DNA from 2 places in the Cupriavidus oxalaticus genome. Region 2 is predicted to be linked to the other one. Evidence: riboswitches for the same ligand, from Rfam matches in the RefSeq annotation. Region 2 holds a riboswitch; the other holds the start of a gene.
What was found. A riboswitch is a leader RNA that binds a small molecule or an ion and turns the genes downstream of it on or off. The one in region 2 is predicted to bind glycine.
Positions count from the first base shown of each region.

Region 1: linked by a shared signal. The riboswitch ahead of gcvT (glycine cleavage system aminomethyltransferase GcvT) and the one ahead of JTE92_RS01980 (D-amino acid dehydrogenase) in region 2 are both predicted to bind glycine.

Region 1 is NZ_CP069812.1:3,694,535-3,698,948, forward strand. Features, by position in the region: gene JTE92_RS29575 (UvrD-helicase domain-containing protein) at 1-1,213, opposite strand, end outside; gene JTE92_RS29580 (YMGG-like glycine zipper-containing protein) at 1,465-1,692, shown strand; glycine riboswitch at 1,797-1,883, shown strand; glycine riboswitch at 1,905-2,043, shown strand; gene gcvT (glycine cleavage system aminomethyltransferase GcvT) at 2,140-3,267, shown strand; gene gcvH (glycine cleavage system protein GcvH) at 3,367-3,747, shown strand; gene gcvP (aminomethyl-transferring glycine dehydrogenase) at 3,864-4,414, shown strand, end outside.
Region 2 is NZ_CP069811.1:442,100-446,513, forward strand. Features, by position in the region: gene JTE92_RS01970 (thiolase family protein) at 1-4, shown strand, start outside; gene JTE92_RS01975 (Zn-ribbon domain-containing OB-fold protein) at 29-427, shown strand; gene JTE92_RS01980 (D-amino acid dehydrogenase) at 665-1,930, opposite strand; glycine riboswitch at 1,985-2,122, opposite strand; glycine riboswitch at 2,123-2,224, opposite strand; gene JTE92_RS01985 (TonB-dependent receptor) at 2,477-4,414, shown strand, end outside.

The DNA of each region.
Region 1 (4,414 bases), on a different replicon from region 2:
GCAGGTAGGCGCAGATGTCCTTGATCTCGGCCTTGTCGAAGAAGCTCTGGCCGCCCGACAGCACATAGGGAATGCGCTCGCGCCGCAGGATCTGCTCGAACAGCCGCGCCTGGTGGTTGCCGCGGTACAGGATGGCGTAGTCGCGGAACTGCGCGCGGCGCTCGAACTTGTGCGCCGACAGGCGGAACACCACCGACTCGGCCTCGTGCTCCTCGTCGTTCATCGGGTGGATGGCGATGGGATCGCCCATGCCGTGCTCGCTCCACAGCTTCTTGTCGAAGAGCTTGGGATTGTTGGCAATGACCGCGTTGGCCGCTTCCAGGATGCGCACGGTGGAGCGGTAGTTCTGCTCCAGCTTGATCACCTTGAGGTCGGGGAAGTCGGTCTGCAGCCCGCGCAGGTTGTCCAGGGTGGCGCCGCGCCAGCCGTAGATGGCCTGGTCGTCATCACCCACCGCGGTAAAGGCCGGCGCGCGCAGGTGCGAGCCGCCCGCCAGCAGCTTGAGCAGCTGGTACTGGCAGGCGTTGGTGTCCTGGTATTCGTCGACCAGGAAGTAGCGCAGCCGGTTCTGCCACTTGAGCTGCACCGCCTCATTGCGCGCGAACAGCTCCGCGGGCAGGCGGATCAGGTCGTCGAAATCCACCGCCTGGTAGGCGTTCAGCGTGGCGACGTAGTTGCGGTAGACCAGCGCGGCCTGGTGCTCGTCGGCATTCCCGGAAACCGCGGCCTGCGCGATCGCGGCCTCGGGGTCGACCATGCCGTTCTTCCACAGCGAGATCGTGCTCTGCACGCCGCGGATCAGCTTCTTGTCGGTGGTGCCGAGCTGCTCCTGGATCAGGCCGAAGCAGTCGTCCGAGTCCATGATCGAGAACTGCGGCTTGAGGCCCACGTGCTCCGCCTCCATGCGCAGGATCTGCACGCCCAGCGAATGGAAGGTGCAGACCGTCAGCTGCCTGAGCGGGATGCGCTTGCCTTCGCGCGTGGTCTTGCCTTCCATCAGCTTGCCGATGCGCTCCTGCATCTCCTTGGCCGCCTTGTTGGTGAAGGTCACGGCGGCGATATGGCGCGGCTCGAAGCCCTTGTCCTCGATCAGGTGCGCGATCTTCTGCGTGATCACGCGGGTCTTGCCGGAGCCCGCCCCGGCCAGCACCAGGCAGGGGCCGTCCAGGTAGCGGACGGCTTCGGATTGGGCGGAATTCAGGCCATGGCTCATGCGAAGGGCGGTCGGGAGATGGGGCGGCGAGGCGCGCGCCAGGGGCAGGCAGCACACGCGCCCGGCGGCAAAGCTGTCGATGTTAACACGCTGGCCGCGACCGGTCAGTCAGCACCTGCCGCATCGTCGCCCCTCCTTGTGTCACTGGCGTAACACTTCGTAAAGCCCGGAGCCAATGAACCTGCGCCAGGTTCTAACCATCATGTCCAGGCGTGTCTCGGACATGCAATATCCATCACTCGGAGCCAACAATGAAAACCCTGCAGAGATTGACCAAGGTGGCCCTGATCGGCGCGACGGTCGCGGCATTCGCCGGTTGCGCGGACATGACCCCGAAGCAACGCAATACCGCCATCGGCGCGGGTGCGGGTGCCGTGGGCGGCGCCATCCTGACCGAGGGCAGCGCACTGGGTACGCTGGGTGGCGCGGCCGTGGGCGGCGTGATCGGTAACGTCGTGACCGACGACAAGCGTAAATAAGGACGCTGCGATCCACCCCTGGCGGCGGGGCGCAGGAACGGGTACAGCCGCCGGGCGGCCGTCCGGCCTGGTTTGACAAAGGCCGGGGCCTCCCGTACATTGCGCGCATCCGACCGGGAGAGCGCGCACAACTGCGCCGCCGAAGGGGTATCACCCGAAAACTCTCAGGCACCACGGACCGTTCGGATCGGCATGCAACATGCACACGATGCATGCCGAACTCTGGAGAGCGGCACCCGCCATGCGTGGCGAGCGTGCCCACCGAAGGGGCGCGCGAGGCAGATGTTGATCGGATCCGGTCCACCGGATCCGCCTCGTAATCTCTCAGGTATCGAGGACAGAGGGGTCATCCGCCGCAGCGGATCGCTTGGCCATTTGGGCATAGCGATCGTTGCGGCGGATGGCCCTTTTTTGTTTTCGCAACCCGACATTGCCCCCGAGGATTCCATGACGCTCCAGGCCACGCCCCTCAATGCCATCCACCGCGCCCTCGGCGCCCGCATGGTCGACTTCGGCGGCTGGGATATGCCGGTCAACTACGGCTCCCAGATCGAAGAGCACAATGCCGTGCGCACCGACGCCGGCATGTTCGACGTGTCGCACATGTGCGTGGTCGACCTCAGCGGCGCCAATACCCGTACCTTCCTGCGCGGCCTGCTGGCCAACAACGTCGACAAGCTGCAGACGCCGGGCAAGGCACTCTATTCCTGCATGCTCGACGAAAAAGGCGGCGTCATCGACGACCTGATCGTCTACTTCTTTGCCGAGGACCGTTTCCGCCTGGTGGTCAACGCCGGCACCGCGGTCGGCGATATCGACTGGATCCGCGCCCGCAACGAGGCCACCGGGAGCGGCGTGACCATCACGCCGCGCCGTGAAGACGTGGCGCCCGAGGGCGTGCAGCCGCTGGCGATCGTCGCGGTGCAGGGGCCCAACGCCCGCGCCAAGGTGTGGAGCACCTTCCCGTCGACCCAGCCTTCCGACGCGCTCAAGCCCTTCAACGCTGCCGTGGTCCAGGACTCCGCGCTCGGCGAGGTCATGGTCGCGCGCACCGGCTACACCGGCGAAGACGGTTTCGAGCTGGTCGTGCCGGCGGCCAGCGTCGCCGGCCTGTGGGAAAAGCTGAACGCCGCGGGCGTGCGCCCGGCTGGCCTGGGTGCGCGCGACACGCTGCGCCTGGAAGCCGGCATGAACCTGTATGGCCAGGACATGGACATCAACACCTCGCCGCTGGACGCGGGCCTGGCCTGGACCGTCGACCTGCAGAGCGAGCGCGACTTCACCGGCAAGACGGCGCTGGCCGCCAACGGGCAACAGCAGCAGTTCCTCGGCCTGATCCTGCGGGACAAGGGCGGCGTACTGCGTGCCCATCAGAAAGTCATCACGCCTGCCGGTGACGGCGAAATCACCAGCGGCACCTTCAGCCCCTCGCTGTCGCAATCGATCGCGTTCGCGCGCCTGCCGAAAGGCGTGAACGTCGGCGACACCGTGCAGGTGGAGATTCGCGACCGCAAACTCAACGCGACTGTGGTTAAACTGCCGTTTGTGCGTAATGGCAAGGCACTCGTGAGCTAAGGGAAGCACCCGCTCACCCAACGGTCGCCCTCGCCTGCCGGCAGCGTTGCCGGGCAGGCATCACCCAACAAGAAACAGATCTGAATCCGGAGAACCTTCATGAATTTCCCCGCCGACCTCAAATACACCGAGTCGCATGAGTGGGTGCGCGTCGAAACCGACGGCACGCTCACCATCGGCATCACCGACCACGCACAGGACGCGCTGGGCGACATCGTCTTCCTGGAACTGCCCGAGGTGGGCAAGTCGGTCGGTGCCGGCGACGCGCTGGCAGTGGTCGAATCGGTGAAGGCCGCTTCCGACATCTACGCCCCGGTGGCCGGCGAAGTGATTGCCGTCAACGAGGCCGCCACGGCCGCGCCGGAAAGCGTCAATGCCGACGCATTCGACGCGTGGCTGTTCAAGCTCAAGCCGGCCAACAGCGACGACGTCAACGGCCTGATGTCGGCCGACGCGTACAAGGCCAGCGTCGGCGCCTGATATTTCGTCGTTCCCGCCCACGTGCCCTTTGGGTATGCGCGGGAACGACAAGCGAATTTGCAGCGCTGCGGCACGGCTGACCACCTGCCGCGGCGCTCCCCACGAGGTTCTTGCCCATGAACGCCCCGCTTCCCATGACCGCCGCCCAAGGTAACCGGCCCACGCTGGCCGAACTGGAGGCGCGCGACGCCTTCGCCGCCCGCCATATCGGCCCCGATACCCCCGAACAGCAGCACATGCTGAAGGTGCTCGGCTACGACAGCCGGGCCGCGCTGATCGATGCCGTGATCCCCGCCGCCATCCGCCGCCGCGACGGCATGCCGATGGGCGAGTTCACCGAGCCGCTGAGCGAGGAAGCCGCGCTGGCGAAGCTGCGCGGGCTGGCCCGCAAGAACCGCGTGCTGAAGAGCTTCATCGGCCAGGGCTACTACAACACCGTCACGCCCGCGGTCATCCTGCGCAATATCTTCGAGAACCCGGCCTGGTACACGGCGTACACGCCCTACCAGCCGGAAATCTCGCAAGGCCGCCTGGAAGCGATGCTGAACTTCCAGCAGATGGTCACCGACCTGACCGGCCTGGATATCGCCAATGCGTCGATGCTGGACGAAGGCACCGCCGCGGCCGAAGCGATGACGCTGCTGCAGCGCGTGAACAAGCACGACTC
Region 2 (4,414 bases):
ATGATGAACGATCGCCGGAGCAACTGACATGACGACCCCGTACACTCCCATGGCCTACAAGGCCCCGGACGAACAGCCCGACAACATCGAATTCTGGCAGGCCGCGCGCGAAGGCCGGCTGCTGGTCAAGCACTGCCAGTCATGCGGCAAGACGCACTGGTATCCGCGCACGCTGTGCCCGTTCTGCATGGGCGATACGGTCTGGAAGACCGCCAGCGGCCGCGGCACCATCTACTCGTACAGCGTCACGCGCAAGGCCGGTCCGCAGGCGTATTGCATTGCCTATGTGACGCTGGACGAGGGCGTGACCATGATGACCCATATCGTCGATTGCGATCTCGATGCGGTGCGCATCGGGCAGAAGGTGAAGGTCAAGTTCGCGCCCAGCGTGGATGGGGCGCCGGTGCCGGTGTTTGCGCCGGCTTGAAGCTGAGGCCAGGCGACGTGCGCAACGCGCGTCGCTGGTTTGCTCCCCTCTCCCGCATGCGGGAGAGGGGCAGGGGGTGAGGGCAGGCGCTCGCAATCGCGACGCGCTTCACTCCGTTGACGCTCGGCCCTCACCCCCACCCCTCTCCCACTTCGCGGGAGAGGGGAGCGTCCGCAAGGGGCGGTAGTTTGGGTTTGAAATCCCGCTGCCGTCACGGCTGAATCTGCTGTCAGCCGCTCAGGCCTTCCCTAACACCATCCCACCCGGCACGGCCATCTTCTGCGCTTCCAGCGCCTGCGCCACCACCCCGGCCACCATATCCGCCGTCACCGCGGACAACGTCCAGCCCAGGTGCCCGTGCCCGGTGTTGTAGAAGATGCAGCGCGCCCGCCCGCGGCCCACGCGCGGCAGCATATCTGGCAGCATCGGCCGCAGCCCCGCCCACGGCACCACGCTGCGCGTGCTGACGCCCGGAAAGCACTGCTGCACCCATTCCACCAGCGGCCGGATGCGGTCGGCGCGGATGTCGCGGTTGAAGCCGTTGAACTCCGCGGTGCCGGCCACGCGGAAGCGGTCATCGCCCAGGCGGCTGGTGACCAGCTTGGTTTCATCGTCGAGCAGGCTGACGGTCGGCGCCGCTGCCTGGCTCGCGGCGTCGTTCAAATTGACCGTGATCGAATAGCCCTTGACCGGATAGATGTTGACGCGGTCGCCCAGCCCGGCGGCCAGCGCGCGGCTGGCGGTGCCGGCGCAGATCACCGCGCCGTCGAAGGTCGAGGTGGCGCTGTCCGCGCCTTGCTGCACGGTCACGCTGGCGCTGCGGCCATCGGTGGTGACCTTGCGCACGTCCTCGCCGTAGCGGCAGCGCACGCCCATGCGCTCGATGGCGGCGGCCAGTCCGCTGGTGAACTTGTGGATATCGCCGGTCGAATCGCTTTCGGTGAAATAGCCGCCGTAGTAGGTGCCGGCCAGCGTCGGCTCGATTGCGCGCATTTCCGCCGGCGTCACCGCGCGGCGTTCCAGCCCGCCCTGCGCCAGCAGGGCCGAGACGCGGCCCGCGTGCTCGAAGCCCGCCTTGTCGCGGTAGATATGCAGGATGCCTTCAGGCTTGTGGTCGAAGTCGATGCCTTCCTGCGCCGCCCACGCGAACAGGTGCTCGCGCGCCGCGATGGCCAGGCGCGCCGTTTCGATGGTGTTGCGGCGGTAGTGCGGGATCGAGGCGATGAACTCGGCGAACCAGCTCAGCTTGTGCCAGCTCGGCCGCGGGTTGACCAGCAGCGGGGCGTCGCTGCGCAGCATCCACTTCAGGCCCTTGACGATGGTGGACCAGTGCGTCCAGACCTCGGCGTTGGAGGCGGACAGCTGCCCGCCGTTGGCGAACGAGGTTTCCATCGCGGCGTAGCGATGGCGCTCGAACAGGGTGACGGAGAAGCCGCGCCGGGCGAGCGCGTAGGCCGTGGTGACACCGGTGATGCCACCGCCGATGACGGCGATTGTCTTCATGATCTGGCAGTCCAGAAACGTCGGGGTGGGAGCCCGCACGCGACATGCGTGGCGGACGCCCCCTCTGTTCCTGACCTGAGAGATTCACGACAGTCGCCGGTGGTACCGGGGGTACCGGGGGTACCGGAGGCGGGGCCGCTTGCTCCTTCGGTATGCCGGCTGACGATGGCGGCATTCTTCAGAGTGCTGTGACGCGTGATACCGGTCCTTTTGCCTGAGAGTTTCCGGGGCGGTTGCTCCTTCGGCGCTGTCCGCGGCGGCTGCCGCCGGATCAGTCTCTCCCAGCATCACGTTGGCGCGAACGCCAATCCGGGCAAATCTAGAGACAAAGGCCGCATGTGGATATGCGGGTAAACGTGAATGGAGCCAGGCGTGTTCGCATGGATGGGTCGAGTCGCTTCCGTACCGGCGCGGCGCTATGTCGCACTGCGTCAAACCGGCCCGCCCCCTAGAATGTCAGCACTCGCTACGCGGAGGAAGTGCGCCGTAACACGAGCCGGATACGGCGCACCGGCCGGCGAGGCAAAAGAACAGAAAGGTATTCCAGTGAGAAGAAATCGGATCGCGCTGGCCGCCTCGGCCGCGCTGATGGGCCCCGGCATCGCCGGCGCGCAGCCGGATGAACCCGTCAGCGCGCCGCAGCCCTTGCAGGAAGTCGTGGTCTCGGCGAAGACCGAGCGCGGCGAAACGCCGGCCACGCCGCCCAATACGCCATCGCCCGCCTACGGCATCAGCGCCGCGCGCATGGCGGACTTCAACGTGGTCAACACCGAAGACGCGCTCAAGTACGCGCCCAACCTCGCCGTGCGCAAGCGCTTCATCGGCGATATGAACTCGATCATCTCGGTGCGCAGCACCAGCTCGCGCCAGTCGGCGCGCGGGCTGGTCTATGCCGACGGCCTGCTGCTGTCCAACCTGCTGGGCTCCGATTTCTCCTTCCCCCCGCGCTGGTCGCTGGTCAACGCCGCCGAGATCGAGCGCGTCGACGTGCTGTATGGCCCCTATTCGGCGCTGTACCCGGGCAACTCGCTGGGCGCGACCGTGCTGATCAGCACGCGCACGCCGGAGAAGTTCGAAGGCGATGCCAGCGTGCAGCTGTTCACGCAGCGCTTCAACCTGTACGGCACGCACGACAATTTCAACGGCGTGCATGCCAACGCCTACGTGGGCGACCGCGTCGGGCCGTTCTCGTGGCTGGTCAGCGTCGACCGGCAGGACAGCAAGAGCCAGCCGCTGAGCTTTTACACCGCGGCGCGTTCGACAAGGCCCGCCAATGCGACGGATGTCGCTGTATCCGGTGCCTATTTCGATCAGGACCAGACGGGTCGCGATCGGGTGGTAATGGGTGTCAATAGCGAGGGCGTTACGCACACAGTCCAAGATCAATTCAAGGTCAAATTGGGCTATGACATCACGAACACCCTGCAGGCACAGTTCACGGCCGCCTACTGGCAGCAGGACCGTTCCAACAGCACCGGCAGCTACCTGCGCGATGCCAATGGCAACGTGGTGTCGAACGGCCCGGTCAATATCGGCGGCTATCAATACGTGATTCCGGCCAACGCCTTTGCCCCGAGCAACGGCGAAGACGCGCGCTGGCTCTACGGCCTGTCGCTGCGCACGCGCAACGAGACCGGCTGGAACTTCTCCGGCGTGGCATCGCTGTTCGATGTCAGCAAGGACATCAGCCGCACCGCCAGCACCGCGGGCAATGGCCCGGGCACGGTGACCTATGGCGACGGTACCGGCTGGCGCACGCTTGACCTGAAGGCCGACTACCGCCCGCAGCAGCTCAAGGGCGGCCACTGGGTCACCCTCGGCTACCACTACGACAACTACCGGCTCAGCAACACCACCTACAACACCTCAGACTGGCAGGCCGCCACCATCTCCGCGTTCAACAACGCCTTTGCCGGCAAGACCGAGACGCAGGCGCTGTACGCGCAGGACGCGTGGTACTTCGCCGAGGACTGGAAGCTGATCCCGGGCGTGCGCTGGGAACACTGGCGCGCCTATGATGGCAGCCGCAGCCAGCCGGGCGTGGATGTCGCCTACCCGGTGCGCAGCGAGTCCAACTGGTCGCCCAAGCTGGCGCTGGAAAAGGCCATCGGGCAGGACTGGCTGGGCCGGCTCTCGCTGGGCCAGGCCTACCGCTACCCGACCGTCGCCGAGCTGTTCCAGGGCCGCATCACCGGCACCTCGCTGATCAACAACGATCCCAACCTGAAGCCGGAACGCTCGTTCTCGAAGGACCTGACCTTCGAACGCACGGTCGACCGGTCGTACTTCCGCGTGTCGGTGTATGAAGACGACATCCGCGATGCGCTGGTCAGCCAGACCAATACCACGGTGTTCCCCACCGTCACCAGTTTCCAGAACGTGGACCGCGTGCGCACGCGCGGCATCGAGCTGGCCTATGACGGGCGCGACGTGCTGTTCAGCGGCTTCGACCTGTCGGCCAGCGGCGCGTACAACCATTCGAAG